One region of the Bulleidia sp. zg-1006 genome, then DNA from elsewhere that is predicted to be linked to it. Evidence: predicted binding sites of a transcription regulator. Region 1 holds the regulator's gene; each other region holds the start of a gene.
What was found. Region 1 encodes HrcA, which represses chaperone genes, less so after heat shock. Its sites were predicted from a motif close to TTTTAGCACTNNNNNNNNNNNAGTGCTAAAA; they were not measured.

Region 1 (11,023 bases):
CGAAAAAGACCGTCATGCGCAAAAAATTATTCAAGCCAATATTGTCTCATTATCTTTGCAAGAAAAAACAAGCTTATTGAAAATGTCAGTGCAACGGGCCTTAGATGTTTTAAAAGGTCAAAACTTTGATTTGGTGTATATGGATCCTCCTTATGCCAAGCAAGAAAATGAACAGGTCATTCAATTATTGATAGAAAAAGACTTATTAAACTTAGATGGTGTCATCGTGGTAGAGGCAGATCGAAACGATGCTTATGCTGAAACAATAGGCAAAATGAAATTATGGAAAAAGAAAGAATATGGAGTTAGTCAACTCTTGTTTTATCGAAAGGAGAAATGATGAAAGCTTGTTATCCAGGAACTTTTGATCCAATTACGAATGGTCATTTAGACATTATTGAAAGAGCGAGTAAGATGTTTGAAGAACTCGTGGTACTCATTATGGATAATCCTCGTAAGAAATGTACCTTTAGTGTTGAAAAACGAAAAGAAATGATTGAAAAGAGTTTAGCGGATATAGGTCATCCCGTAAATGTTCGGGTAGAAATTGGCTATGGTTTAACGGTGAATTACGCAAGGCGTTTAGGTTGTGGAGCGATTATTCGTGGTATTCGTGCAGTTTCGGATTATGAATATGAGTTGCAACAAGCCACGGCTAATTTAAGCTTGGATGATGAAGTTGAAACATTATTCTTTATTGCTCGACCAGCCTATTCTTTCTTAAGTTCTTCCGTTTGTAAAGAAATTGCGATGAATGGCGGAAAGCTTTATGGCTTTATTCCTTCCCCGATTATTCAAGAAGTGATGGATGAACTCTATATTCCAGTTGAGGAGCTTTGATGAAGTGGGGGATTTTAGGCTCAGGGAATATTGCTAAGTGTTTTCTCACAGCAAAGGTCAATGAAGTTGTAGCGATAGCTGGTCGAAACAAAGAAAAATCGTTATCTTTGCAAAAAGAGTTTTCCATTCCTGTTGTCTATGATAGTTATGGTGAACTGATAAAAAGTGATGTGGATGCGGTGTATATTGCTTTACCACATGGGTTTCATTATAAATATGCTTTAGAGGCAATGGATGAAGGGAAAGCCGTTCTTATTGAAAAACCAATGGCTTTAAATGAATGGGAAGTGCAATCCCTAATTCTAAAGGCAAAGGAAAAGAATGTCTTGCTCATGGAAGCTATGAAAACTCGTTATTTTCCGGCTTATCAAGAATTAAAGAAAGCCTTAAAACAAGGTATTATTGGTGAACTACAATCCATACAAGTCTCTTTTTGTTCACAAGTAGAGACCTCTTTCTTTAAAAAATCTTATCTAAGTGATGCCATTCAAGGTGGAGTGCTTTTGGATGTGGGTTGTTATGTCTTGAATTATTTGGTGGATTTATTGGGGACCAATATTCCCTTAAAGAAAGTGGATGCTTGCTTTAAAGAAGAGGTGGATGTGGACGTGTTAGCTATATTTGAAAGGAGTGGTGTTTCCTTTCAAATGGAACTCAGTCTTGAAAAACCATCTACTCGTTTCGCTATTCTTAAAGGAAATGAAGGAATGCTTGAAATACCGAATTTCCATCGCCCTAATCATTTCATTTTAAAAAAAGGCAAAGAAGAAAAGGTCTTTGAATACCTTTATGAGGGTAATGATTTAAGTGCTGAGATAAGAGCTTTTGAAAAAGCTTATGCCCTAGGTCTAAGGGAAGAAGCTTGTATGCCATGGTTAGTCAGCCAACAAATTGCTCATGAATTAGACAGGGTGAAGGATGCTTTCACAGCCGATCCAGATGCTTCCGTTTATCGTATGTAAACAGATTTCTAAGGAGGTCTGTTTTTGTTTGTGGGGAATCGTGAGTGAATTTTAAAATAAATGAGAAAAGATTGAAAAATGCGATTAGAAGAAATCTATCTCTTGGTCTCATTTTTGTTCTTCCAAAGGTCACTCATGTCTGATGAAAAAATATTTAGAAAGTACATATCCACTTAGCATTCTAAAGGTATCTAATAGAATATCCTGCTTCTTTTAAAGCAAAAATGAAAGAAATTAATCTTAGACCTCGTAAATGCTTTTATAATATCCAGTAATATGGTAAAATATTCACATAAAGGGAAAGGTATACAATGCTGGTTACTTGGGGAAACTAATTTCACAAGAGTGTGGCTCTTGGAATCTTTAGCTTTCTATTTGGTAGTATATAATTATAATTACAAATCAGATGAGTTATGAGCTTTAGAAATTAGGATGATTATTGGCAAAGCTTGTTATCAGGCTTTGCCAATAATTTTAGTGTCCAAACTTAATTGTAGAAAAAATAAATGGTATTAAAAATTATTAAAAATGAGCTAAAAAGAAGTTTTAAATATAAAGAAAAAATAATATTGAATTATTTTTTTATTATCATAATAGTTTATGCTGAATTTTCTGTTTATACGGGTCTTTTAAAAAATGAAGAGAGTAATCTGATGTCATATTTGGTGATTGCCAATGTCTTAAATAATTGCTTGCTTACAAATAGACTTCCAAATTTTATACATTTATTAAAAAAGGGAGAAATATCCAAATATTATACTTTTCCAAAAGAAATATGGGAAATTATCGTACTTGAAGATATTGCAACTTGTATTGCTGGTTTTGCAGAGAACATATTATTTTTAATTTTGTTAATGATATTTTTGCAAATTTCATTTTTAAGATGTGCATTTTTTTTGGTATCTATTTTTTTGAGTTTATTGCTGAGTGTATTTGTGGGCGAATGCTTCTACTCGTTATCTTTACCGTTAAATAATCACTCTGCTTCCAAAGCACTATTAAACGGTGTTAGTGGTATTTTATCTGGTGGAATCATACCCTTAAAATATTTGCCACAGCAATTTATAAAGATTTGTTATTTTACTCCATTTGCATTTTTGGTTGATGGACCAGTTCAAGTTTTATTATATGAAAAAAAAGAAATTATTATTTTTCAACTAATTTGGTGTAGTGTGCTTGCGCTAATATCATACTATTTGTTTAGGATATTATCTAATAAAACTGAAATATATGGAGGATGAAAATGAAAAAAACATTAATGTTGTACCGTGCAAGTCTAACTGGGCAGATAAGTTACAAAAAAAATATGATTCTGGAATTAGTGATTTGGTTTATTTATTCAATAATTCCTTTAATTGCTGTCAATTTATTTTTGAAAGGAAGTGTTGCCAGCAATAATAATGTATCTATGCTGGTACATTTTATGTATGGTTCTATTTTGGTTGCTTATAATTTTGCTAGAATGTTTGCAAGAGGCTTAGATAATTATCAGCAATTATTATTTTCTGGAGATTTAGATATCTATTTTACAAGGCCACTATCGATAATATATCAAGTTATAATTTCGGAAATATTTATCAGAAGAATTTCGGGTATCATTGTTGGAATAATATCTATATTAGAAAGCTATAGGCAAGGGTTTGAGTTATCTATTATAGCTACATTATATTTGATATTAATTTTGGGGATAACTTATATCGGGTTGATGTTAATTGCAGCATCTATATTAACTATAACGACAGAAGGGACAATGCTAGCTAGTATTTTAGTTGATTCAAGTGCTAATATAGGATTTTATCCAACTACATTATTAAAAAATCCAGCTAAATTTATATATACATTCATCGTCCCAATTTATTTTTGTCTATATCTGCCAGTAGATTTGATTAGAAATAGTGATATTGTTTTTTTAGGGTATATATACCCATTTTTCACAATGGTATTAGTGAATCTAATGGGTATATGTATGTTTAATTATATGTTATTAAAATATCAAAGCAATAATAGGTAAAAAGATGTAAAACAAATTTACTAAATATTCAAATTTAGAGCTATAGATATTTTGTAATGGAGGAATTATGATAAAACTAGAAAAAATTGTGTTCAACTATAAAGATAAAAAAAGATTATTTAATAATTTAGATTTGATAATTAAAGATGGAGAAAGCATTGGAGTTGTGGGTAATAATGGAACAGGGAAGTCGACATTGATTAAATTGATGTTATCTATTTTAAGACCACAGCAAGGTGATATCTATTTTGGCGATAAAAGTGTTTATAAGTTCAGAAGGAAATTGATGAGTAAAATAGGAGTTGTTTGGGGACAGAGAAGTTCACTTTGGTGGGACTTATCCATTAGACGAAGTATAGAGATACTTTGTAAAATTTACGATGTCAATCCTGAAAAAATGGTTGAAAATTTAGAATATTATGGTGAAAAAGTTACTTTGAAATATTATTGGAATAATTTGCTAAGAAAGGTAAGTTATGGGCAAAGAGTTCAAGCGGACATTATAGCGGTTTTAATAAGAGAACCAAAGTATATCTTTTTAGATGAAGCGTTTATAGGGTTGGATTACCACACTAAAGAAACAATAATTGAATTATTATGTGATTATAAACAAACCCATCCGGATTGTATTTTGGTAATTACATCGCATAATTTTTTAGATATTACAAAATTGTGTGACCGATTACTGATTTTAAGAGAAGATGGTTCTGCCATTGAATATTTAACGAAGAATGTATTATCTGTTAAATACACCGAACTTTTGATTGAATTTGATCGAGAAGTTGAACTTTTAGAATCGGAAAATATTGAAATCAATAAAATGAATTCACATAAGGTTAAAATATTAATTCAAGGTAGAATAAATAATTTTTTGCAGAAAATAAATTGGGACACAGTTTTGTCAATTGATTTAAAAGATAAAACTGTTGATATGGTCATAAAAAAAATAGATAAAGGAGATTTACAATGAGTTTATTTACCTCGGTAAGATTAGAAATCACATCAAAATGCAATTTAAATTGCAAATATTGCCATAATTTGGACTTTGCCAACAAAAACAATGATATGACAACGGAAAAAATTAAAGCATTACTTATCTCACTTAAAAAAGAATTAGGAGTTAATAAAGTGCTTTTGACTGGTGGAGAGCCACTACTTAACAGTGATGTTGTTGAAATTGTGCAACTTTTAACAGACTTAAAAATTAAATCGGATTTAGTTACAAATGGCAAATTACTTACTGAAAAGATGATAAATAATCTTTCAAAAGCGGGCTTAAAAAGAATTAGGATAAGTATTGATGGTGTTGGTGATGAACATAATAAATATAGAATAGGTAGTAATGTAGAAGAATTGTGGGAAAAGTGTAAATATATTAAAAATAATACTAAAATAAATACTGTTGTTCATACTGTTTCATCTATGCACAATGCAAACAAAATGTTCGACATATATAAAAAAATTCTTGAGGTTAAGGCGGACAGGTGGCGGATTTTTGATGTTGGATACGAGGGCGCTGCAAATCAAAATATAAAAGAGCTTGATGTTTCTACATATTATCATGAATTTATGGATCAAATGAGTCGAACACTTAGACACTATATAGAACATAGCCTTATCAATAAATTAGATATAGAAGCAAATGGTGTTTTTAAAACAAATCTTTTAACAAAACCACCGATGCTAAATACATATGAAGAAAAAAACAAATATTTCAAAAAGATTTTAAATCTTTCTCCATGTGCTTATATTCAGCATCAGTCAACTATTAGAAGTGATGGAAAAGGAACACTTTGTCAATTTTTTTCATAATGTACTTTATGACTACCAGAAATATAATTTTAATGTGAAAGAAACTTTAAATCATAAAAATTCTTTTGAAGAAAATGAAATACTTCTTAAAGATATCAAGCATTGTGAAAAATGTAAATATGTTGTTGTATGCAATTCAGGTTGTAGAGCAAAGGCAAAATATTTGACGGGAAGCGTATACAATCCCGATCCTGTTTTTTGTGTGCTTTTACCTTTATTATACGAAAAAATTGTTCCTATTTTTCCAAATGATTCAAGAGACTCTTTTATTTCTTTTTTAAATCAAGATGGAGAATCTCCATTTTATAATTCAGAAGATCTTTCGAATTTGATTAAACAGAAAATAGGTAAATCTCTATGAAATATGGATATGCATTGAAATTAGTTGTGGATGAAAATATAAGAGATGAAATGAATCAATATTTCTCAATGTATGATATTGTTGAAATTAAGGTTAAGAATAAACATTTGGATAATTACATTTTCATAAAACAAATTAACGAATTAATAAAAAAATATAATGATAGAATTTCGTTGCATTTAGAAGCTGATTTGATTGAAAACTTTGAGCAAAGAAGTATATATTTTGATTGTATTTTAAAAAAAATAGAAAGAGTAGATTTTTTGGTAACACACATTCAAAATAACACAGATGTAAGAGTGATTAACTCTATTTGTGATTTACTTCCAAATAATACAACTATTTTATTGGAAAACGAAAGTGGAGATGAACAGTTTATTGAAAAAATCAAAAATATAAAGAGTACTATATCAACTTTACATAAAGACAAAGTTAAAATATGTTTTGATTTAGGACATTGCAAAAAAGAATCTGAAATGCTCAAGACAATTGTAAGTGATAAAAACATGTTAAAAGACGTGGTGGAAATTCATATTCATTCTAATATTCCTAACGAACATTCGAGACTGAAGAAAAATGATAAATTAATTTCTGAAATAGTTGGATTTATGAATGTTTGTGAAAATTTAAGAAGAGCGATATTCGAAATAAAAAAGATTGATGTATTGAAATATGAAGGTATAGAACAGATAAAATTAATAGATGAAAAATATTCTTGAATTTTAGGAAGTTGCTGTCATGTTGTGCGTATCTAAATGGAATACCATAACAATTGATTTGTGACAAAAAAATATACAAGTTTATGGGTGTTGTAAATTTGGAACTGGAGCGAGCAAAAAATCTTAAAACGATAACCCCAGATAGAGGGAAAGGATTTTCTAAGCATACAATGATTAGGCAAAAATGAAAGAAATTAATCTTAGACCTCGTAAATGCTTAAATTGGAAACTCCATATGAGGTATATCATTCAGTTAAGTTGCAATTGATTTGACAATTCAAGGAGATTTTTAAATTTTTATGGATAAGACCTTATCCATAAGCTTATTATCTAAAGAATATTCATTCCCTAATCAAATAAGGCAAAGATATTTTGGTAATTGTGGATACAAGCTTTGATATTTGGATGGTGAAGATTTCTTAATTGAGGGGAATCAATCGCAATCACATCGGCTCCTATTTCTAAGGCGGCTTTAATGCCATGGATAGAATCTTCAAAAACAAGTACTTTATCACTAACCTTTAAATTTTTCATGGCTTGTTGGTACATTTCTTTCTTATTCGCATAGCTACCATCATCGTAAATAATGCTTTTAGGATCCATCCATTGATCTAAGTGAAAATGCCGAATGTAAAAATCAATATTATCCTTGATGGAAGCTGAAGCAATGGTAAAAGGAATATTCTTGTCTTTTAAATAATCCAATAATTCAGGCACACCATCCACTAGTTGAAAAGAAGAATCAGCTTCAACATAGGAGCGATATAAAGCTTCTTTTTTCTTTGAAAGATTAGTGTATTCTTCATCACTATAGCGATTTCCCGTTAAGCCCTTTAATAAATCAATGTTCGCTAGTCCCCAATACTTTGTTAGAATGGTTTCTAATGTAATAGGACCACAATTTAAGCTTTGTGAGATTGTATCCCAAGCCTTGACATGTAAATCCGTATCAAATAGTAAAGTTCCATTAAAATCAAAAATCACTGCATTATATTTCATAAATACTCCTTGTTAACACATCTATCATACAAGTAGAGAGATAGAAGAAGCAATCCCAAAAAAAGTTGGAAGAATTTAGCACTTAATAGTTGACAGTGCTAAACGAATGGGATACGATACTAGCAGATATTCAATTAGAGTGCCAATAAGGAGGTGATGTTGGATGCTAACGCCAAGAAGAATTCAAATCTTTAAAGCTATCGTGGATGAGTTCATCAAAACCGCCGAACCGATTGGATCCAAAGCCTTGCAAGAAAGGTATCACCTAGCTTATTCCAGTGCAACTATTCGTAATGATATGCAAGTATTGGAAGAAATGGGTTATTTAGAAAAGACACATACGAGTAGTGGTCGTATTCCTAGTACCATGGGCTATCGTTTCTATTGCGAAACTTTATTGGATGAGTCCAATTTGGATAAGCGCATGGAGGTTGCTGTTCATGATGCCTTTGAAGCATCACTTATGAGTGTAGATGAAGCGATTCGTCAAAGTTGTGAAATTGTTTCAGAAATGACTAACATGACGGCTGGAGCAATTGGACCAGATGCTTCAAAACAGCACTTAGAACACATTAAATTATTCCCGTTAGATGAAAGAAATGCAGTTTGTGTCTTTATTACTGATCAAGGGCATACGGAAACAAGAAACTTTCATTTCAAGCAATCCGTTTCCATTCAAGACTTAGAAACCACAACCGATATTTTGAATCGTCGCTTAAAAGGTGTCGCTTTAACGGAATTGGCTTTAAGATTAGAAGAAATTAAGCCAGAGCTAAATGCGGTTGTGCAAAGGCATGATGTTTTATTTACTGCGTTTCTAAGAGCTTTCATTCGTTTCGCAAACGATACCGTTTACTTCTCTGGGAAAGATAAGGTTTTTTTCCAACCGGAATTTGAAGACATCAATAAGATGAAAAAATTGATGGGTATGTTTGAAGATGAAAGCATCTGGAAACAAATGGATGAAAATGCGAATGCGGTTGCTCTTACAACAAGGGGCGGTTCGCAATTAACTTGGGTGAATGATTTAGCGATTGTCCGCTCAAAGTTTCACTTGAATGATGAAGACAGCGGGGAATTAATGGTGGTCGGTCCTAGTCGTATGGAATATGACAGGATTGTGCCACTGCTGGATTATGTGGCACGCATGATTGAAGAGGCCTATCGAAAGGGAGATGACCATGACTGAAAAAAATGAAAATGTAGAAGAAAAATTAGAAGAAAGCCCGGTTGAAGAAGAAGTTGAATTGAGTGCAGAAGAAAAGCTGCAAGCTCAAGTCATAACTTTAGAAGAACAAGTGGCTATCTTGAAAAATGAATATGCAAAAGCCTATGCGGATGCGGAAAACATGAAGAAACGTTTACAAACAGATTTTGAACAAAGGACAAAATTCCAAATGGCAAATTTTGCGAAAGAATTATTACCGATTTTAGATAACTGTGAAAGAGCCTTGGCGCAAGAAACACAAGATGAAGCCTATCGCAAAGGTGTGGAGATGATTTATAGTCAACTTCAAAACACTCTAGCGAAAGAAGGTGTTCAAGAAATTGATGCTTTAAATCATCAATTTGATGGTAGCTTCCATCAAGCTTTAATGAGTGAAGCTAAGGAAGGTGTTGAACCAAACATAGTGATTGAAATATTGCAAAAAGGTTATATGATTAAAGATCGATTATTAAGACCGGCAATGGTTAAAGTTTCAGAATAAGGAGGACTAGAATATGAGCAAGATTATTGGTATTGACTTAGGAACAACGAACTCTTGTGTCGCTGTTATGGAAGGTAAAGAAGCGAAAGTAATCGCTAATCCAGAAGGGAATCGAACAACACCATCGGTGGTTGCGTTTAAGAATGGGGAAAGAATTATTGGTGATGCGGCGAAGCGTCAATTGATTACCAACAAGGAGACGGTTTATTCCATTAAGCGTTTAATGGGAACCAATGAAAAAGTAACTTTAGAAGGCAAACAATATACACCACAAGAAGTTTCAGCAATGATTTTAAGTTACTTAAAAGATTACGCAGAGGCTTACTTAGGTGAAAAAGTAGAAAAGGCAGTTATTACAGTACCGGCTTACTTTAACGATGCCCAACGCCAAGCAACCAAAGATGCTGGTAAGATTGCCGGCTTGGATGTTTGTCGTATTATCAACGAACCAACTGCTTCCGCTTTAGCCTATGGTTTGGATAAAGATAATGATATGGAACAAAAGATTTTGGTGTATGACTTAGGTGGCGGAACATTCGATGTTTCTATTTTGGAAATTGCAGATGGAACATTTGAAGTTCTTTCAACCGCCGGTGATACAAAATTAGGTGGTGATGACTTTGATAATCGCATCATGGATTGGTTAGCGGATACTTTCAAGGCTGATAATAACATCGACTTGAGAAACGATAAGATGGCACTTCAACGTCTGAAAGAAGCTGCTGAAAAAGCGAAAAAGGATTTAAGTGGTACATTACAAACACAAATTTCCTTACCATTTATTTCGGCCGGTCCTTCTGGTCCATTGCATTTAGAAGCAACTTTAACGCGTGCTAAATTCAATGAATTAACCAAAGATTTAGTGGAAAGAACAATGGTTCCGGTTCGTCAAGCCTTAAGTGATGCAAAATTAAGTAAGAATGATATTCACCAAGTTCTATTGGTTGGTGGTTCAACTCGTATTCCGGCTGTTCAAGATGCGGTTAAGAATGAATTAGGCAAAGAACCTAATAAGTCAGTGAACCCGGATGAGGTGGTAGCTTTGGGAGCTGCTATTCAAGGCGGCGTTATTTCCGGGGATGTTAAGGATGTCTTATTGCTAGATGTCACACCATTGAGCTTAGGTATTGAAACATTGGGCGGTGTAATGACGGTCTTAATTCCTCGTAATACAACGATTCCAACTTCAAAGAGTCAAGTATTCTCTACGGCAGCGGACAATCAACCGGCCGTGGATATTAAGGTTTTACAAGGGGAACGCTCAACAGCAATGGATAATAAGTTATTAGGAAACTTCCAATTGGATGGGATTCCTCCAGCTCGTCGCGGTATGCCTCAAATTGAAGTCACATTCGATATTGATGTCAATGGTATTGTTCACGTAACGGCAAAGGATAAGGCTACGAATAAGGAACAGTCCATCGTGATTAAAGATTCTTCCGGTTTAAGTGAAGATGAAATTAACCGTATGGTGCAAGAAGCTGAAGCTCATAAGGCCGAAGATGATAAGTTCAAAGAAAATGTGGAATTAAAGAACAAGGCGGAAATGTATATTAACCAAATTGATGAAACCTTGAAGCAAGATGTTCCAAATGTAACAGCTGAACAAA
Region 2 (11,023 bases), 500 kb from region 1:
GTTGTTCAATCGCATCTATGGTAAACACTTCCTCGGTTTGTTTATCAATGGAGTTACTCCAAATATTAATCCCTTCTTCTTTTGCTATTTTCAACAAATCAGAAGTAGCGGAAGCCTGTTGGTGATCAATGTACGCAAAACTCTCTAAAGACTTGGATAAATTCAAACCAACTTCTTCCGGTTCAATTGGACGCGCAAAGAAAATCACATTCTTTAATACCAAACAATTCATTTTCGCAGGTATTTTATGACGTGCTACTTTATGGATAGCTTGTTCCAATGATTTAAAGGAATAGTAACCTGTCTTTTCTTCGTATTCTTGCCACATTTGGCGCAACGATAAACGCTTCATTTCACTGAAGTGACCATAACCAATGAGTTTCTTTTCGCTGGAGTAGTGCGTTTTTGCGTAGAAAAATAAGAGATCTCCTATATGAAAATCACTGAATTTTCTCTTGGTTGCAATGCGCCAAAAAAGGATTTCTTTATGTTGACTTAAACGATGGTATTCCACCATATCTTCATCGCAAACATACACAATCGAACTCATACTTCACCTCCTAAAACAAGCCGAAACTCTTACCCCTTTCATCAACACCCATGCGATTGGCAGCCGGTACTTTTGGTAAACCGGGCATAACCATAATCGAACCGGTTAAAACAACTAAGAAACCGGCCCCTAAGGAAACACGGATATCCTGTACATGCAAATCAAAGTTTTCCGGAGCACCCATTAACTTTGGATTATCACTAAAGGACATCGGTGTTTTTGCCATACAAATCGCCAACTTATCCCAGCTGTTTTCTTTCATTTTCTGTAAGGAAGCTTGGGCTTCCGGGGAATAGATAACAGATTTTGCTTTATAAATTTTTTTCGCTATTGTTTCTATTTTTTCTTCGATGCTTTGATTTAATTCATAGAGTGGTTTAAAGTTTGTTACTTGCTCACAAACGGATAACACTTCTTTGACAAGGTCTTGTGTCCCATTAGAGCCTTTTGCCCAGCCCTCTGATAATGCAAACGGGTAATTTTTTTCCTTTGCCCACTTCTTTAAGAAAGCTAATTCTGCATCCGTATCGGTCACAAAACGGTTGTTTGCGATTACAACCGGTACACCAAAGGATTTTAAGTTTTCAATGTGTCTTTCTAAATTCACAAGTCCTTTTTCTAAAGCGTGTAAATCTTCGTTAGCTAATTGGTTTGCATCGGCACCACCATGAAGCTTTAAAGCTCGAATTGTTGCAACAATCACTGTGGCGGATGGTTTTAAATCAGCCATACGGCATTTAATATCAAAGAATTTTTCTGCTCCTAAATCAGCCCCAAAACCAGCTTCCGTAATTACATAATCACTTAATTTCAAGGCTGACTTCGTTGCTATAATGGAGTTACAACCATGGGCAATATTCGCAAAAGGTCCACCGTGCACAAACGCCGGTGTACCTTCTAAAGTTTGCACAAGATTTGGCATAAGAGCTTCTTTTAACAATAAAGTCGCCGCTCCATCAGCCTGAATTTGTTTGACAGTGACCGGCTTTTTCTCGTACGTATAAGCAAGAACACATTCACCAATTCGTTTTTGCAAGTCTGATAGCGAAGTAGCTAAACATAAGATAGCCATCATTTCACTAGCAACTGTAATGACGAAATGATCTTGTCTTTCAATACCATTTACTTTCTTATTTTGGGCAATCGTTATATCTCTTAAAGTGCGATCATTCATATCCAAACAACGCTTCCAAACAACCGTTTCAGGGTCAATGTTTAATGGATTATCTTGATAAATAGAGTTATCCAGCATCGCAGCAATTAGATTGTTCGCAGCAGTAATAGCGTGCATATCCCCCGTAAAATGCAGATTAATGGATTCCATTGGGACAACTTGTGAATAACCACCCCCTGTGGCTCCCCCTTTTAAACCGAAAACAGGTCCCATAGATGGTTCTCTTAAACAAACCATAGCTTGTTTACCTTTAGCATTTAATCCATCCGCTAACCCAATGGTAACAGTCGATTTTCCTTCTCCGGCTTTCGTCGGACTAATCCCTGTCACAAGAATTAAATGACTCTTCTTTTCCTTTAAATCATTTAAATAATTTAAATTCACTTTAGCTTTGTCTTTCCCATATAAATATAATTCTGCTTCCGGGATTTGTAGCTTCCGAGCAATTTTTTGAATGGGTAAAACTTTCGTTTCTTGAGCAATTTCTAAATCCGTTTTCATTCTTTTACCTTTCTACGCTCGGCTAAAGCGTGGCTTAAAGTGATTTCATCCGCATAATCCAACATCGCACCCGATGGTAAACCGTGGGCAATTCTTGTCACCAATAAATGCGGATATTCTTTATCCAATACTTTTGTTAGATAAAGAGAAGTGGTTTCACCGTCTAAAGTGGCACTCATCGCTAGGATAATTTCACTCGCCTCTTTCGCTCTTACTAGTAACTCTTTAATTCTTAAATCTTCCGGTAAAATTCCTTTTGAAGCTGAAATCAATCCATTTAACACATGATAAACACCATCATATTCACCCATATTTTCAATCGCAATAATATCTTTTGGAGATTGAACCACCAAGATTTTTGTATGGTCTCTTTGCTTAGAAGAGCAGATAGAACAACGCTCCTGTTCTGCCATATTTCCACAAATAGAACAAGCTTGTACCTTATTTTTCATATCCACAATTGATTTAGCGAACTTTACTGCATCTTCTTTTTCCATTTCATATAACGCAAACGCATAACGTTCTGCTGTTTTTTCGCCCACACCAGGTAATTGGCGTATTCTTTCAATCAAATGATTTAGGCTTTCCGGATATTTCATGTGGCATCCCCCTTACATAATTGTTACATTTTCTTTACCAAATAATTCATTTAATCGATTTTCAATTTGGTTTTCTTCATCATGGCTATTTTGGTATCGATGCACTTCATAAGCCTTTGGCAATTGGTTGTTCTTGCGTAATTCTTTGAAAAGTTCAATCGCTTCATCAAACTCTTGCTTTGTAAAAATATACGGCATTTTATCCAAAGATAACTTTGTCCTCATGAATTGGTACATCGCCTCATGGAAGCTACTTTCCATCATTCTTTCTTGAAGTTGGCTACCTTCACTAACAAATAAAACACAATTTTCTCCAGCCGCCATTAGTTGAACTTGATCCATGGCAGAAATTATTCGATTATCTTCCACCGTTCCTTTTAGTTTTGCTAGTCTAATGATTTCTGTATCATCCGCTTTTGCTTGTTTATTACATTGAATCAATAAACCTACAATCTCTTTTGTTGTTAGATGTAATTCTTTTGTTTCCATAGGAAGTTCCTCTCGAACTTCTTCTTTTAGAGTAACGATTGGTTCTTCGTTTACTTCTACCGGTTTTTCAACAATTTCGATTTCGTTTATGTTTGAAAGTTGACTTAATTGAATGCATAAAACCTCAAAGTATATAGATTGGTTTTTATTCTGTTTGAATTTTTCTTTAAAACCAATGAGAACATCCAAAACATTCATCCAATCTTGTTTTGTAAATAGTTGGCTTGTTTTAGAAACTTCTTCAAAAGTTAAAGCACCCAACACTTCTTTACTTCTTGTGTTCACATATAAAATGATTTCTTTGACTACTTCAATCCATTCATCTAAAAACTTTTCTAAATTTATACCTTGTTCTTGGTATTGCTTGCAGTGGTGCATGATATCTAAATAGTTTTTCGCTTGAATTAAATGCAATAGAGTAATCTTTTCTTCTACGGATGTTAGTCCATATATTTTTTGAATATCGCCGGCTTTAATAGTATTTGATGTATAAGCGGCACATTGATCCAACAGCGATAAAGCATCTCGCACACCGCCATCCGCTAAACGGGCTAAATCTTTAGCGGCTGTTTCTTCTAACTGAATACCTTCTAACTTAGCCACATTTAATAAATGATTTTGTATTAATGTACTAGGTACACGACGGAAATCAAATCGTTGGCAACGGCTAATAATGGTTGCTAACATCTTTTGTGGATCAGTCGTCGCTAAAATGAAAATCACATTTTCTGGTGGTTCTTCTAATATTTTTAATAAGGCACTGGAAGCCGCAGAGGATAATTGATGAACCTCATCAATGATATACACCTTATAAAGACTTCTCATTGGTGCTAAATAGGATTTTTCGATTAAATCACGGATATGATCCACACTTGTTTCATTTGCGGCGTTAATTTCAATGATATCCGGATGAACTCCTTTATTCGCTAATTCACAACTTTCGCAGTGATTACAAGGCTTTTTTTCCTGTCCTTCACAATTAACCGCTTTTGCAAACAATCTTGCCATAGTGGTTTTACCCGTTCCTCTTGGTCCGCAAAATAAATAGGCATGTCCTATTTTGTCTTGATTGACCGTGTTTTGAATGGCTTGAACGGTGTATTCCTGACCAATAACTTCTTCAAAGTTCTTTGAACGATATTTTTGATATAGTGCTTGTTTTCCCATAAACTTCTCCAGTGAAATTATAACAAAAAAATCAGACTTATTCAGTCTGACTAAATCTCTTTTTTTGAAAATAAGAACTTAATAATTGAGCACATTCTTTTTCTAAAATACCTGCCCTTATCATTGGATAATGATTTAAGCCCTGAATCTCTTCTAAGTCAATCTTTGTTTTTAAAAAACCGGACTTAAAACTACTGGCTCCATAACAAACTTTTCTTAATCTGGAATTCAATATAGCACCAGTACACATTAAACACGGCTCTAAAGTCACATACAAATCACAATCATTCAAATTCCAACTATCTTTTACTTTAGAAGCCTCTAAAATAGCTTCTACTTCAGCATGATAAATAGCACTATCTTTACTTTCTTTACGATTATGACTTCGAGCAATGATTTTATCTTCACGGACAATGACACAACCAATAGGAACTTCATCTTCTAACTCTGCTTTTTTTGCTTCCTTAATAGCAAAAGCCATGTAGTATTCTTCTTTGTTTTTCATAATTAAAAAGTGGCACACGCAATTAGTAGCACTTATGGCTGCTGCCTTCCGACCCTGACCAAGTTCATGAACTAACTGCTGTACCACTAGTAGTGTACTATTTCTAACAAATATTTTCAAGTAATTGTTTCACGTGAAACAATTACTTCTTTGGATGAATTACTTTTTGACCACCCATATAAGCTTGTAAAGCCTGAGGAATTGTAATATCCCCATTTTCTTGATAATGATTTTCAAAGAAAGCAATTAGAGCACGAGGACTTGCGACTACTGTATTGTTCAAGGTATGAGCTAAATAATTCCCCTCTTTTCCTTTAATACGAATGCTTAATCTTCTCGCTTGGGCATCACCTAAGTTTGAACAACTGCCTACTTCAAAATATTTCTTTTGACGAGGTGACCAAGCTTCTACATCACAAGACTTAACTTTTAAGTCGGCTAAATCTCCTGAGCAACACTCCAATGTACGCACAGGAACTTCTAAGCTACGGAAGAAATCAACAGAGTTTTTCCATAATTGATTATACCAATGCTTGCTATCATTTGGATGACAAATAACCACCATTTCTTGTTTTTCAAATTGATGCACACGATAAACACCACGTTCTTCAATACCATGAGCACCTACTTCTTTTCTAAAACATGGACTATAAGAAGTTAATGTTCTAGGCAAATCTTCTTCTTTGACCATTTGACCCATAAACTTACCAATCATAGAATGTTCAGAAGTACCGATGAGGTATAAATCTTCTCCTTCAATCTTATACATCATATTTTCCATTTCATCAAAACTCATGACTCCAGTTACGACATTGGAATGAATCATAAATGGTGGTACTACATAGGTAAAGCCACGACTAATCATAAAATCACGAGCATAAGAGATAATCGCTGAATGCAAGCGAGCTACATCCCCTTGTAAATAATAAAAACCATTACCCGATGTACGACCGGCACTTTCTTGATCAAAACCACCAAAACTTTGGAAAATATCAGCATGATAAGGAATTTCATAGTCCGGTACCGTCGGTTCACCATATTTTTCAATTTCTATATTTTCAGAATCATCTTTTCCAATTGGTACCGTCTCATCAATGATATTCGGGATAAGCATCATTCGCTTACGAATTTCCGTTTCCATTTCTTTTTCTTCAGCTTCTAAGTCAATAATTCTTTGGTCAATGTCTTTTACGGATTGTTTTGCGACTTCAGCTTTTTCTAATTCTTTATTACGCATAAAACCACCGATTTCTTTTGAAATACGGTTTCGGTCACCACGTAATTTATCGCCTTCTGTTTTCGCTGCTCTAAATTTTTTATCTAGTTCATACACTTCATCAACCAATGGTAATTTTTGATCTTGAAATTTCTTTTTAATATTTTCTTTTACAATTTCTCGATGGTTACGAATCAATTCAATGTTAATCATATTTTTCCTCCACAAAAAAAGACACCAATATATAGGGGCGATTTCTCGCGGTGCCACCCTAATTTAATTGTTTCACGTGAAACAATTTATCTCTTCTCTACAATAACGGTGTAAACCGAGCTAATATTACTTAAAGCGGATTCAATAGTACTCCGGATTACCTTTCATCAACCGGTAACTTTCTAAACAAGAGTATCTACTTACTATTCTTTAAACAGCTATCAAAATTAAACCACTTCAACCACTTTCTGTCAAATTAAAAAGGAGCTTAAGCTCCTAATTCAGTTTAAAGAATTTCAATGAATTTCTTTGTGTCAGTTTCTTTTTGTTTCTCGGTTGGTAGTTCAATATGAAGAACTCCACTATCATAACTTACTTTAATATCGGATTGATCAATTGCTGTACCAACATAGAAAGTACGACTTGTAGTTCCCGAGAAACGTTCTTGGCGAATTACTTTTCCATGATTGTCTATTTCTTCATTGTGACTAGAACGACTAGCTTCAACTGTTAAATTTCCATTAAATAGACTAACTTTAATATCTTCTTTCTTAACACCCGGAATTTCCATATCCAATAGATATTGACCATCTTTTTCATGAACATCTGTTTTCATTAAGTTGTAGCTATTGTTCATCGAAGATGCACCAAACATATCATCGAATAATTCTTCAAAACTGTTTCTTCTTGTAAGTGTGTTCATAATTACCTCCTAAGGATTATTTCCTTACACCATCATTGTATTCTATTTTTTAGCACTGTCAACTATTAAGTGCTAATTTTTTTAAAAATATTTTCTTATTAATTTAAAATTATCAGTAATTATCGAATAAATTTTCTTATCACAAACATATAAAAAGTGCTGATTATTCAGCACTTCCTTCCTCCATAATCTCTTCTTCCACTTCTTTATCCACAATCGCAACCGTTGAAACACGGTCTTGATTAACACGAATTAGGTGAACACCCATACTAGAGCGAGAAGATTCTGCAATCTGATTGAGTGAAATACGAATCACTATTCCACCTTCTGTCATAATCATCACATCTTGGTCATCACTAACAGCCTTCATGGAAATCAAATTACCTGTTTTTTCATTAATCTTCGCCGCCTTAACACCCTTTGATCCACGGTTTGTTAGGCGGAAAGAATCAATAGCAGATACTTTACCAATACCCTTTTCACTAACCGTTAAAACATTGAAGCCTTCTAAAGTAGTAGCAACACCGATAACAAAAGAACCATCTGTATTAAAACCCTTCATACCACGAGCAATACGACCTTGCGGATGAACCTTCTCTTCCAAGATACGGATAGCTTTACCATTAGCACCGGCAATCAAGACTTCCGCTTGACCGTTCGTTGCTTTCACAAAAGCAAGTTCATCGCCCTCATTAAGAATAATTGCTTTCTTACCATTCTTCATGATACTTTCAAATTCAGAAATAGCAGTTCTCTTGATAATACCCTTCTTTGTTACGAAGAATAAGAATTTAATTTGTTCATCATTCTTCTTAACCGGTACCATAGCTTTCACTTTTTCATCCTTATCCATATGCACAAGATTGATAATTGGAATACCTTTTGAAGTTCTCGAGAAGTTAGGAATATTAAATCCTCTTAAACGGAACACACGACCTTTGTCAGTAAATAGAAGTAAGAAATCGTGTGTCGACATATTGATAACTCGTTCAATACTGTCGTCTTTATTCAATTCCATTCCTTTGATTCCTTTACCACCACGATTTTGAACCGAATAAGTATTGGTCGTTAATCTCTTAACATAACCATTGCTTGATAAAGTCACCATAATATCTTCAACAGGAATTAAATCTTCATCTTCCATTTCCGCATCCGCATCAATGATTTCTGAACGTCTTGAAGAACCATATTTCGCTTTAATTTCTGTTAACTCATTCTTAACAATATCAATCACTCTTTCCTTATGAGCTAAGATATCTTCATAATCCGCAATCTTAAGTAATAAATCTTGATATTCTTTTTCAATCTTGTCACGTTCCAAACCGGTTAAGCGTCTAAATTGCATATCCAAGATAGCTTTAGCTTGTACCTCATCCAACGGGAATTTATCCATCAAATTTATTAAAGCTTCTTGTGCATCTTTTGATTGACGAATAGTATGAATTACTTCATCTAAATTATCTACAGCAATACGTAAGCCTTCTAAAATATGAGCACGATCTTTCGCTTTCTTTAATTCAAAAGCCGTACGACGGCGAATCACTTCTAATTGGAAATCAATATAACCACTTAGAAGTTCTTTCATACCAGCCAAACGAGGAGCACCATCAAATAAGACAACATTATTAACACCAAAATTCGATTGTAAGGCTGTCATACGGTAAAGCTGATTTAAAACAACTTCTGCTTGAATATCTTTCCGTAGTTCAATAACAACACGAATCCCCTTCATATTGGATTCATCACGTAAATCAGTAATGCCATCAATCATTTTTTCTCTTGTTAAAATACCAATTCTTTCCACAAGAGAGGCTTTGTTCACCATGTAAGGAATTTCATCCACAACAATACGCGTCTTTCCATTCGCCATTTCTTCAAAGTGAGTCTTAGCACGCATCACAATAGAGCCGCGACCTGTTTCAAAAGCCTTACGAATACCCGAACGACCTAAAATATAAGCACCGGTTGGAAAGTCAGGTCCTTTCATTACTTGCATTAATTCTGTAACCGAAATTTCTGGATTTTCCATGTAAGAAATGATTGCATCAATCGTTTCCACCAAGTTATGAGGTGCCACATTTGTGGCCATACCAACCGCAATACCGCTTGAACCATTGACTAATAAGTTTGGAAACCGAGCCGGTAAGACGGTTGGCTCCTTTTCTTCACCATCGTAGTTATCCGTCATATCAACAGTATCTTTTTCTAAGTCACGAAGAATTTCAACGGAAATCTTAGACATACGCGCTTCGGTATAACGCATCGCAGCGGCACCATCACCATCCATAGAACCAAAATTACCATGTCCATCCACAAGTGTTTCGCGCATATTCCAATTTTGTGCCATATAAACTAAAGCACCATAAATTGAACTATCGCCATGAGGATGGTATTTACCCATCGTATCCCCAACAATACGAGCACACTTACGATAAGGCTTATCCGGTCCATTGTTCATTTCATTCATCGCAAATAAAATACGACGTTGAACCGGTTTTAAACCATCACGAACATCCGGCAAAGCACGTGCCACAATAACAGACATTGAATATTCCAAGAAATCACGACGAATTTCCTTACTCAATTCTGTTTCAGTAATATGACCAGAGTCAAAATTACTTTCATCAAATTCCATAAAATCATCTAAAGCCATCTTGACCTCCTACTAAATATCTAATTTCTCGACAAAGTGAGCATTCTCTAAAATAAAATTCTTGCGAGGTTCAACCTCTTCTCCCATCAACATTGAGAAATTCTGATCCGCATATTCTGCATCATCGATTGTTACACGAATTAAAGTACGTGTTTTAGGATCCATCGTTGTTTCCCATAATTGACTAGCATCCATTTCACCAAGACCTTTATAACGTTGAATACTTAAACGATCACCCATTTCCGCTTTTAATTCGTCCAATTGGCGATCCGTGTACGCATAACGAATACTCTGTCCTTTTTGTACCTTAAATAAAGGTGGTTGAGCAATGTACACATAACCTTGTTCCAATACCGGTCTTAAAAAACGATAAAAGAAAGTTAATAATAAAGTACGAATATGTGCACCATCCACATCGGCATCGGTCATAATAACAATCTTATGATAACGAAGTTTTGAAGTATCTACTTCATCATGCACACCTGCCCCAAAGGCTGTAATCATCGAACGAATTTCTTGGTTTTCAAAAGCCTTTTCAGGACGTGTTTTTTCCACATTTAAAATTTTACCTCGCAAAGGAAGAATGGCTTGAAAATGAGAATCACGACCATTTTTAGCAGAACCGCCTGCTGAATCCCCCTCGACCAAGTAAATTTCCGAGATGCTTGGATCCTTGGAGGAACAATCCGATAGCTTACCGGGTAGAGAGCCGACTTTAATTGAACTCTTACGGGTGATTTCTTTCGCCCTTTTTGCGGCCAAACGAGCTTGGGACGCAATCACAATCTTTTCCATGATTGCTTTTGCTTGATTTGGATTTTCCATTAAGAAACGCTCAAACTGTGTACCGAAGATATCCGATACAATCTTGCGCACTTCACTATTTGTTAATTTGGATTTAGTTTGTGAAATATATTGTGGATTAGGATGCTTCACAGAGATAATCGCTGTTAAACCTTCCTTACAGTCATCTTGTGTCACATTCTCATCTTTTTCCTTTAAGAAATTATTTTCTCGAGCGTATTTATTCACAATACGTGTTAAAGCCATACGGAAACCTTCTTCATGCGTTCCCCCATCCACTGTTGTGATGTTATTACAGAAAGTATAGATAGACGGATTATAGCTTGTGTTGTATTGACAAGCCACTTCTACTTGAATATTATCTTCATAACCTTCGGAATAAATAACATCTTCATGAACTTTATCCTTATTTTCGTTAATAAACTTCACATATTCCTTTAAACCACCTT
Region 3 (11,023 bases), 460 kb from region 1:
CATCAATTAGATTGGTATACAGTCCAGCCGGTACATGTAAATAAGAAAATGTGTGACCAAATAAAGTAGCAAGAACCAATACTAACTCCAATACCCATTGTCCAATAACTGTCCATTGGAACATTTCATAGATAGCAATAAAAGATAATAAATCTGTTAATGGATTAAAAAGAATTTCAAAACCTAGTGTCAATGCATTTAAGCCACTCATCTTAACCAATAAACCCATTGTTAGTGGATTAACGAACCAAAGTACCATCATAACTAATAAAGTACGAACCCACCTATCCTCTTCTCGTTTATGTGATTGCCATAAGAAGATAATCACGCCAATCCAACGAATTGTACTTAAAATAATTTCCAGCCAATTGCTACGAATAAAGAAATAATAATTCACCGGTTGCGCCTTTATGTAGTTCAAAAAGGAATGGTAAGTAATAAAATTATCGGGCATCGCAAAACGAAGAAATAAGGTTACTAACATCAATATAATTGGACAAATTACAAAAAAAATCATCTTATAGTAATCCAAGAAAAACATTTCCGCATCAATTAAATACACATAAACTTTTTGATTATCTCTAATCTTTAGTAAAAAGCCATACCCAATAGCTACCAGCAAAAAAGCAAAGACATTTTTTTGTCCCAAATAGCTGGCAAAATAAAGAACTAATGGAAAATTCAAGAAAATCAAACAATATAAAATACGGATTTCTTTTCGTGACAAACAAAAGATAAAATAAGCTAACAATAATTCCACACTAATTAAAACAAAGCCATCTGATACAAATAAGCCGGCTAAAATTGTCATGGGAATAAAAGAAACATGAACCACTTCTTCTTTTTCAGAGAAAAGACGATACAACACAAACAACAAATACGACGCTAACAGCATTCGCCAATAATTCATCGAACCAAGTTGAATCAATTGATGACTACGGAAGGAACTGAAAAAAATACCCGCTAACAACACGCAGAAACAAAACCATGGATTTTTTAAGTGAAAACTATCCACGATATTAAAGGTCAAAGATCCTAAAAACCAAAGACTCATAACAATAATCCATAAGCCAAAGGAAATTTGAAAATAACGCAAACAATATTGCAGAGCTTGTTGCCAAAGAGGAAAGCCTTGTAGTAAAGAACCATCAACGAAATTGATATCCAAACTAGCGTATTGTTTCACAAGAAAAAAACCTAAGATACAACTACCCAAGACAACCAAGGATTGCCAACGAAACAAAGAATGAAATGTCTTAGTATGTTGTGACCATAGCGTAAACAACATAAAAGCAATTAGAACAATGGTCCAAAACACAAACCAACCACGACCGAAGTGAAGTCCGATACCAATTAAGAAAAGAAATTCCAATATACCAAAGCTAGCCACAATTCCTAGTGGAAAGCCATATTCTTTATTTTTACTAAAATGAAGCACATGTTGAACCCAGTGTCCTAAGGCTTCCCATAAGACAACAGACGCAACGCTTACTAAAATTCCTAGTACCATACTAGTCTCCCATTCACCTTTACTATTTTAATGGACTTTTCTTTTCTTGTCCAAAAACAAAAGTCTAACTTTTTGGGGTCACATCATTATACCATCTTATCGGAATAATACTGTTTTATGGAGTTGAATATACATTTCATTCATTAGATGAATTACAAAAGGGGATGGAAGAGTGCATTGATGATAATAATCAAAGAATTACCACAAAATTAAAAGGATTAACCCCTGTAGAATACAGAAATCAATCCTTATATATTAATTTGAAATTGACTTTACTTCGTTACTCTATGTTTTTAATATTGAGGCATTTGTGGAACAGGAGCTTCTTTACTTGGTAAATCCGCAATCGCCGCTTCCGTTGTCAAGAATAAACCAGAGATACTAGCCGCATTGAGTAAAGCTGAACGAGTCACCTTAGTTGGATCAATAATACCTGTCTTAGAGAGATTTACCCATTCACCTTTCTTAGCATTAAAACCAATCCCCTTATTTTCCGCTAATTGTCTTTCAAGAATTTCATTGCCATCAAAACCGGCGTTTTCAGCAATCTGACAAATTGGTGTTTTTAAAGCTTCTAGCACAACATTTACACCACGTTGTACATCCACTACATCTTCCTTAAGACTAGACTTCACTTCCTTATAAGCTTCAATCAACGCTAAGCCGCCACCAGACACAACACCTTCTTCAACAGCGGCTTTCGTTGCATTCAAGGCATCTTCGATTCTCAATTTCTTTTCTTTTAATTCTGTTTCTGTGGTTGCTCCAACCTTAATCAAAGCAACACCATTGGTTAGCTTACCTAAGCGTTCTTGAAGTTTTTTCTTATCATAATCAGATGTTGTATTTTCAATCGTCTTCTTAATTTCCGAAACACGATTTGAAACTTCTTCTTTATCACCAGCACCATCAATAATCGTTGTCTTATCTTTCGATACAACCACCTTCTTCGCTGAACCAAGATCAGCTAAAGTTAAGTCTGCTAAATTTTGATTTAAATCCTTTGAGCAGAAAGAAGCACCAGTCATAACGGCAATGTCTGCTAATTGGTTCTTCGAGTTATCACCAAAACCCGGCGCCTTCGTTGCGACCACATTAAAGGTTCCTCTTAGCTTATTGATAATTAAAGTACTCATCACTTCATTATCATAATCTTCCGCAATCAAGACCAATGGCTTATTCACTTTCACTACTTCTTCTAGCAAAGGAAGAATTTCTTGAATGGTGTTAATCTTTTGATCTGTCACTAAAATATAAGGGCTATCTAAAGAAACTTCCATCTTATCGCGATCAGAAACCATATATGGAGAAACATATCCCTTATCGTACTGCATACCTTCCGTCATTTCTAATACTGTTTCAAAAGAACGAGATTCATCCACATTGATAACACCATCATTACCAACTTTAGACATTGCTTGAGCAATGATTTCACCTACTTCTTCACTTCCCGAAGAAATCGTCGCAATGTTTTTAATATCTTCATTAGTGGTGATTTGTTTAGAAGAATTTAATAAAGCCTTCGCTGCTTCCTTAGCCGCTTTTTCCATTCCTTCTCTCATTAAAACCGGATTAGCTCCTTTATCCACTGCCTTTAAGCCAGCGTTAATCATGGCTTGTGTCAAGATAGTGGCAGTGGTGGTTCCATCTCCTGCTACTTCATTGGTGTTATTCGCTGCTTCATAAACCAACTTCGCCCCCATATTTTGAAACTTATCCTCTAATTCCACTTCTTTGGCAATGGTGACACCATCATTGGTAATCACCGGTGAACCAAATGACTTTTCCAACACCACATTTCTTCCCTTTGGACCAAGAGTAATCTTAACTGCATCGGCTAATTGATTGACTCCCTCTACCATTAAATCACGTGCTTCTTTTGCATATTTTAATTCTTTTGCCATAAAAACCTCCTATTCAACAATGGCTAAAATATCTTCAGCCTTAATCAATAAATATTCTTCGTCATTATCTTTTACTTCTGTACCACTATACTTCTTATAGATGACATGTTGACCTTTTTTCAAATCAATTGGAATTAAGTTTCCATTTTCGGTTAAACCCGGACCAACCGCTAAGACTAACGCATGACTTGGTTCATCGCCAGCTTCTTTTGTCTTCAAAACGATTCCGGATGCCGTAACGGTTTCTTCCTTTACTTTTTCCAACACAACATAATCTCGCAATGGTTTTAACATAATTACCTCCTTTAGCACTCTTGCCTGTTATGTGCTAATTAGTAGTTTAGCACAATATCTTTCCCTGTCAATTCATTCACTATAAGTATTTATAAAACACTTTAAAGCAGAATAAAGACACAAGCACGCATCGTTGTGGCTTGATATAAACCTTTGATACTGCTTTGTTCTAAGAATTAAAAATAAGGCATCATCAAGCTATACACCACACTCAAACTAAAAAGCACGACGGGATGACTTGGTTTCAAAACACCCTATGAAGCCTATTATTCAACTGTGTTGCACTCAGCTTGACAATTCAAGAATAAGGAAAATTCCAAAAATATTTCCTTTTCTTTTTACGAACGTAAAACCGCTTGACACTTTTCTTTTAATTCATGCAAAATACTTTCATGAATCTCATTAACTTCACTTTCTTGTAATGTATGTTCACTATCTTGATAACGAATTCTTAAAGCAATGGACTTGTCTTCTTTAGCAACGTGTTTTCCTTCATAAACATCAAAAATATCCACTTGACGAACTAACTGCTTCCCATTTTGACGAATGGTATCAACAATCTTTTGCGCGGGTATTTCCTTCTTAACAACCAAGGCAATGTCACGATCCACTGAAGGATAGCGGTCTAATTCCTTAAAGTGAAGAAGCTTTCTTTTCACTTGATAGAAAACTTCTAAGTTTACTTCCGCATAGAAAGCTTCTTTTAAGGAATATTGTTTTTGAAGCGTTGGATGAACTTCACCAAAAATAGCTAAGAGTTGATGATTCAAGTAAACCAAAGCCGAACGGTATGGATGAAAGTGGCTTATATATTCATTGTTTTCCTTGATTTCAATGTGATCTTGCTGAATACCAAATTTCTTTAACCAAGCCATTAAAATACCTTTTAAGGTATAGAAATCACTTTTTTCTTCTAAACCAAATAACTTATCCTCTTGATAATTTCCTTCTAAGAAAATGGATAAGCGTTCTTGTTCCAATCCCTTCGCATACACTTTTGAAATTTCATAGAAAGCTAATGGATAATTCTTATGGGCTATGTTGTATTGAACACTGGCTAATACAGATGTCATTAAAGAAGTACGCAAATGGCTTCTCGCCTCTGACATCGGCATGGATAAAGAAATCGCTTCTCCCAAAGGCCATAAAGCTTTTTCACTTTCTTCTTTGGATTGTAACGTATAAGTCACAATCTCTTGTAAACCAAAAGAGATAAGTGTTTCTCTTGTCTTACGCTTGGCTATTTGGCGTTCGTTTCTTTCCCCGACGGTTGCTTCCATGCGTGGTAGGGTTGTATCTAAATCATCGTATCCTAACAAACGAATCACTTCTTCTTGTACATCCGCATCTAATTCCATATCTCTTCTATAGCTTGGAATATAACAAGTGATTTCATCTCCTTGCACCAATGGTGTAAAATTCAATCTTTCGAGAATGGAAGAAACTTGTTCTAAGGTGAATTTAGTGCCTAAAACTTGATTTAAATGACTTAGTGTCTCTTTGATTTCAATAGCGGTATAGCCATCCTGTCCTGCTTCAACCGTTTCTTCAATCTCAGCACCTTCTGCTAGTTCAACCAGAAGATCCGTTGCCCTTTGAATAGCTTGTTGAGCCGCTAATGGATCCATTCCCTTTATGAAACGAGAAGCCGCCTCTGTCATTAAATTCAAGCGCGTTGCGGTATGACGAATTTGTACAGTTGAGAAATGTGCCGCTTCCATGAAAATCGAAGTTGTTTCATCATCAATCATGGACTCTTCACCACCCATTACACCGGCAATGCCCGCAAAATGACCACTTGTTTCAATAACAATATCTTCTGGTTCTAATTGGAATTCCACACCATCTAAGGCTCTAATTTTTTCTTGATGACCATCTACCACTTCAATGGAATGGTTTTTTAATTTACTAAGTTGATAAAAATGAAGCGGTTGCCCTGTTTCTAACATAACGTAATTGGAAATATCGACAACATTATTAATACTGTTGATGCCGGAAGAAATAAGGGCTTCCTTTAACCACTTTGGACTAGGACCAACTTTCACTCTACCAATTACTTTTCCTAAATAATACGATGCTTTTTCAGTCTTTAAGTGAATTTGAAAGGAAGATGGCACTTCCCTATGTTCTTGTAATGTTGGCAGTGTTACCTTTCTATTTACAATCGCCGCTACTTCTCTAGCCATTGCCCACATTGATAAACAGTCCGAACGGTTAGCAGTTAAAGAAATATCTAAAATCGTATCATCTAAACCAAGATAGGCTAACACATTCGTTTCACCAACTGGAGCATCCTGATTTAATTCTTCAATACCATTGATTTGTTTATCCCTGAGTAATTTGGTATCAACACCTAATTCCTTTAAGCTACATAACATACCATTCGATTCTAAATTATGAACTGGTTTGGCACTGATTTCACCCATTGGTAACTTAGCTCCCGGTAAAGCGACGATTACTTTCAATCCTGTTCGACAATTTGGAGCTCCGCAAATAATTTGTTTAATATCTGTATCGGAAATACGTACTTGAACTTTATTCAAATGGGTTTTTGGAATAGGCTCTGATTCAATGATTTCACCAATCACCAAGCCTGTTGCACTTGCTAAGGTTTCTAGTCCTTCAACTTCATGACCGGAACGGGTTAAAGATTGAGCTAATTCTTGGGCTGAAATACCCTTTAAATCCACATATTGTGATAACCATTTATAACTTAATTTCATCTTTCTTCCCTCCTAGTCCAGTTCTTGAAATTGGTCTAAGAAACGGGTGTCATTGGTATAGAAATGACGGATATCATCAATACCATACTTCAACATAGCTACTCTTTCCAAACCAACCCCAAACGCAAAGCCGTTGTATTTTTTAGAATTAAAGCCGTTCATCTCTAAAACTTTTGGATGCACCATACCAGCTCCTAAAATTTCAATCCAGCCGGATTGCTTACAAACATGACAACCACTTCCTTCACAAAACGGACAAGACACATCCACTTCTACTGAAGGCTCTGTAAAAGGAAAATAGGAAGGACGGAAACGAATTTGTCTACCTTTACCAAACATAGTGTTTGCCAAGGCTAATAAAGTACCCTTTAAATCGGATAAACGGATATCCTCACCCACAACCAATCCTTCGCATTGCATAAATTGGTGAGAGTGTGTCGCATCATCATCATCACGACGATACACCTTTCCCGGACAAATCAGCTTAATCGTTCCTTGACCATTAGCTTTTTCTAATTCTCTCATCTGCATAGCAGTGGTGTGTGTTCTTAATAAGGTGTTTGGATCAATATAGAAGGTATCCTGCATGTCCCTAGCTGGATGGTCCTTAGGGATATTCGCCAGCTCAAAATTGTAATGGTCTAGTTCGACCTCCGGTCCATCCGCAATGGTATAGCCCATACCTAAGAATAGTTCTTCAATATCGTCTTGAATGGCTAATAGTGGATGCTTTGTTCCCAACTTTCTTTGGTGACCATTTAAACTAATATCAATTTTTTCTTTTTCTAAACGGGCGAAGAGTTGTTGTTCTTCAAGAATCTTTTGAACTTGTTCGATAGCCTTCGTAACACTTTGTTTTAAGGCATTGACTTCTTGACCAAAAGCCGGCTTTTCTTCTTTTGGTAAGTCTTTCATTTGGCTCATTAATGCTTGGATAGAACCTTTCTTTCCTAAATAATCAATTCTTAGTTGATTTAAAATATCTAAATCTTTAGCCTCTTGAATAACTTGCAAAGCTTTTTCTTGTAAATGTTTAATGGATTCGTTCATAATCTTCCTTTCTTGCAATAAAAAACGTCCCTGACAATTGCAGGAACGTAAATATACGCGGTACCATCCTGTTTCGCATGTATTTCATACGCAACTTGATTACGCTTAACGGGCGTTAGCGGAGAGGGTTAATCTCACTCCAAAAGTGAATTCGCTTTCTTGATTAGAATTCCTTTTCAGCTACCGGAATCTCTCTACCTAATACAAGTGAAAGTTACTACTCTTTTATCATCGTATTGCTTAAATTATAGAGATAAACACGCTTATTTTCAAGTGTTTAGTCCTTTTCAATACGACGGTTTTCTTAACTGTCAATGTTCAACTTATTATTGCAATTTACGCAAATAACATAAATTAGATTTTTTACTTCTTTATATCTCTTCTGATATTTAATGCGAAACATAAAATTAGAAGCAATATCACAATGGCGTTAGACTAAAAATCTAACGATTGGAGGTTGGTATTTTATGGCTAAGTATAGTTCTGAATTCAAGAAAAAGTTGTAACGCCATTATTTAATTCTCTTGATAAGTCAAATAAGCTTCATAAAGCTCATCTATTTGACTCGGTTGAAATAAATAGGCATCCCCTAACGGAATAAGCTCTCCTTCTTCATATATAAAACCGGCACTTTCCTTCAAAGCAATGACTGCATAGGCTTGATCCTCTAATACATTTAAAATAGCCCGTAAACTTTCTTCACTTTCCACATAATGAAACAATACATCCAAACCGGATATATTCTGAATGTCACTTTTGAGAGGATAAAATTGACTATTCCCAATAAACAAATAAGCCATTGGTCCAATTAAAATTTCTGTCCCTTTATATCGTTGAATATCTGCCATTAAATCAAAATCCAGTAGACGATGATGCGCCAATAAGGCATCATTACCGACAAAGATAACTACATCACAATTCTCCAAAGCATGACGGATTTTAGAAATATTCTGTTCAAACAAACGGCAAAAACACATTTGGTTTTTTGGGACACCATAATAAAAAAGTGAACGAGCAATTTCTTTTTGAGTTGAAGCTTCTAAGCTTTCACCAATCACATGAAATTCTTCTCGAATACAGGTTAGGACAAGAACTCGACTTTCCCTATGAAGAAGAGGCAAAAGGTCATCGGCTAGCCAAGATTGAGCCAAAGAAGCAGTGGATAAAATGATTTGTTTCATAAGAACTCCTTGCCACTAGTATAACTTTTAATTCATAATGTTTGTAGTATGAAACGTTATTATGGAGTTGTAAGTGGTCGTGTGCAGGGCGTCGGCTTTCGTTATTTTTGTCAATCCAATGCCCTACGTTTAGGTTTGACTGGCTTAGTTAGAAATTTAGATAATGGAAATGTGGAATTTTATGTGCAAGGTGACGAAACAAGACTAATGGTTTTCTTAGATCAAATTCAACAGGGGGATGGTCGTTTTATTCAAGTTAAAGATTATCAAGTCAAAGAAGTTGACTTAGTTCCTAATGAGAAAAAGTTTTCCTATTATTAATCTCTCTTGGTTGCCGGAAGTGTACCGACCCCCAAAAGTTAGACTTTGATATGTACCCGGAATCCCGGACACATATTTATAAACTAGGCGGAACACATGGATGCTATCCTGTATTGTACAGGTGGCATCCATCCTAGTTTTTCTTTAATTCGTTGTTCATTGTAGTACCTTATATATCGTTCAATTTCTGACTTTAATTCTTCATAACCGTTGTCACTACTTTTTTTGCTTATGTTCGTGTCAATGTTAATAATGCCCAAAAACACGGAGATTCATATATTGGAACTTCTATAAGTGTCACCATATTATTTTCAATTTCTTCTTAAAAATGAATTTGTGAATCAAAAAACAATTTGAAATCGCTTACATGTGAAAAAAATAATAAATACTATTGCAATCCCCTTTAAAGCAGGTAGAATAGAACTTGTGAAAACAATAACGAAGGAGAAAGTTATGTCTGAAAAAAATTTAAGTCCACAAGAAGAAGTCAACGAATTGGTTGAAAAAGCCTTAATTGCTTTAGATGATTACGCTGGCTACAATCAAGAAAAAATCGACTACATTGTAGCAAAAGCTACTGTTGCCGCTTTGGATCAACATGGTACCTTAGCTCGTTTAGCCGTAGAAGAAACAGGTCGTGGGGTCTTTGAAGATAAAGCCACAAAGAACCTATTTGCTTGTGAATACATGGTGAACTACATGCGTAACTTAAAGACAGTTGGTGTCATCAGTGAAGATTCAGTAACAGGTATTACCGAAGTTGCCGAGCCGGTTGGCGTGGTAGCTGGATTAACCCCGGTAACCAACCCCACTTCAACGGCTATCTTTAAGAGTCTTATTTCCTTAAAGACAAGAAATCCAATTATCTTTGCATTCCATCCAAATGCACAAAAGTCTTCTGCTGAAGCCGCTCGCATTGTTTATGAGGCGGCTCTAAAGGCTGGTGCTCCTAAGAACTGTGTTCAATGGATTGAAAATCCATCCATGGATGCTACAACAGCTTTAATGAACCATCCTGGTGTTTCAACCATCTTAGCCACTGGTGGTAATGCGATGGTCAAAGCAGCCTATAGTTGCGGAAAACCTGCCTTGGGAGTAGGGGCTGGTAACGCTCCCGCTTATATTGAAGCAACCGCCAACATCAAACAAGCTGTTAATGATATTGCTATGTCCAAAGCCTTTGATAATGGTATGATTTGTGCTTCAGAACAAACGGTTATTGTGGATAAAGAAATTTACAACGATGTCAAAGAAGAATTCAAGCATTACAATGTACACTTCTGTAACGCTAAAGAAAAGAAACTATTGGAAAAATACATGTTTGGTTGTGAAGCCAACGACAAGAATGTTGAACAAGCAAGATTAAATAGCGCTGTTGCTGGTAAAGCGGCGGCTTGGATAGCTAAACAAGCAGGCTTTACAGTGGATCCTAAGACTTCTATCTTAATTGCTGAAGTAAAAGAACCGGGTGTGAAAGAACCATTATCTCGTGAAAAACTATCCCCTGTTCTAGCTATGGAAAAAGCAGATAGTATTGCGGATGGCTTTGATAAAGCAGAAGCGACGGTTATGTTAAATGGGATTGGTCATACTGCCGCCATTCATACTAGAAATGAAAAGCTCGCAAAAGATTTTGGTAAGCGTATGAAAGCTTGTCGTTTGATTTGGAACTCCCCTACAACCTTTGGTGGTATTGGTAATATCTATAATTCCTTTATTCCATCCTTAACATTAGGTTGTGGATCATATGGACATAACTCTGTATCCGGTAACGTTGGTCCAATCAATTTAATCAATGTCAAAAAGATAGGAAAGAGAAGAAATACTATGCAATGGTTCAAGATTCCAAGCAAGATTTACATCGAACAAAACTCCATTACTTACCTACGCGATATGCGTGAAATCACTCGTGCCTTCATCGTAACCGATCGTACCATGGTTGACTTGGGCTATGTACAACGCATTCGTGAACAATTAGCGTCTCGTTTAAAACCTGTCCAAGTGCAATTATTCTGTGATGTTGAGCCTGATCCAAGCTTA

Region 2: the regulator HrcA is predicted to act here: its motif matches at 7,165-7,195, upstream of JOS54_RS00035 (Hsp20/alpha crystallin family protein).
Region 3: the regulator HrcA is predicted to act here: its motif matches at 3,718-3,748, upstream of JOS54_RS04870 (co-chaperone GroES).

Annotation. Positions count from the first base shown of each region.
Region 1 is NZ_CP069178.1:502,255-513,277, forward strand. Features, by position in the region: gene rsmD (16S rRNA (guanine(966)-N(2))-methyltransferase RsmD) at 1-340, shown strand, start outside; gene coaD (pantetheine-phosphate adenylyltransferase) at 337-840, shown strand; gene JOS54_RS02585 (Gfo/Idh/MocA family protein) at 840-1,802, shown strand; gene JOS54_RS02590 (hypothetical protein) at 2,309-3,043, shown strand; gene JOS54_RS02595 (ABC-2 family transporter protein) at 3,046-3,813, shown strand; gene JOS54_RS02600 (ATP-binding cassette domain-containing protein) at 3,881-4,783, shown strand; gene JOS54_RS02605 (radical SAM protein) at 4,780-5,625, shown strand; gene JOS54_RS02610 (SPASM domain-containing protein) at 5,591-5,986, shown strand; gene JOS54_RS02615 (hypothetical protein) at 5,983-6,705, shown strand; gene JOS54_RS02620 (HAD family phosphatase) at 7,054-7,704, opposite strand; gene hrcA (heat-inducible transcriptional repressor HrcA) at 7,868-8,893, shown strand; gene grpE (nucleotide exchange factor GrpE) at 8,886-9,413, shown strand; gene dnaK (molecular chaperone DnaK) at 9,427-11,023, shown strand, end outside.
Region 2 is NZ_CP069178.1:5,062-16,084, reverse strand. Features, by position in the region: gene JOS54_RS00070 (hypothetical protein) at 1-550, opposite strand, end outside; gene JOS54_RS00065 (formate--tetrahydrofolate ligase) at 561-2,225, opposite strand; gene recR (recombination mediator RecR) at 2,222-2,824, opposite strand; gene dnaX (DNA polymerase III subunit gamma/tau) at 2,837-4,480, opposite strand; gene JOS54_RS00050 (nucleoside deaminase) at 4,518-4,985, opposite strand; RNA gene ffs (signal recognition particle sRNA small type) at 4,989-5,075, opposite strand; gene serS (serine--tRNA ligase) at 5,128-6,414, opposite strand; gene JOS54_RS00035 (Hsp20/alpha crystallin family protein) at 6,701-7,117, opposite strand; gene gyrA (DNA gyrase subunit A) at 7,281-9,770, opposite strand; gene gyrB (DNA topoisomerase (ATP-hydrolyzing) subunit B) at 9,783-11,023, opposite strand, start outside.
Region 3 is NZ_CP069178.1:965,249-976,271, forward strand. Features, by position in the region: gene JOS54_RS04855 (hypothetical protein) at 1-1,510, opposite strand, end outside; gene JOS54_RS07995 (IS3 family transposase) at 1,621-1,848, shown strand; gene groL (chaperonin GroEL) at 1,804-3,414, opposite strand; gene JOS54_RS04870 (co-chaperone GroES) at 3,424-3,708, opposite strand; gene pheT (phenylalanine--tRNA ligase subunit beta) at 4,047-6,431, opposite strand; gene pheS (phenylalanine--tRNA ligase subunit alpha) at 6,444-7,481, opposite strand; T-box leader at 7,520-7,722, opposite strand; gene JOS54_RS04885 (hypothetical protein) at 7,997-8,662, opposite strand; gene JOS54_RS04890 (acylphosphatase) at 8,711-8,983, shown strand; gene JOS54_RS04895 (IS3 family transposase) at 9,067-9,249, opposite strand; gene adhE (bifunctional acetaldehyde-CoA/alcohol dehydrogenase) at 9,410-11,023, shown strand, end outside.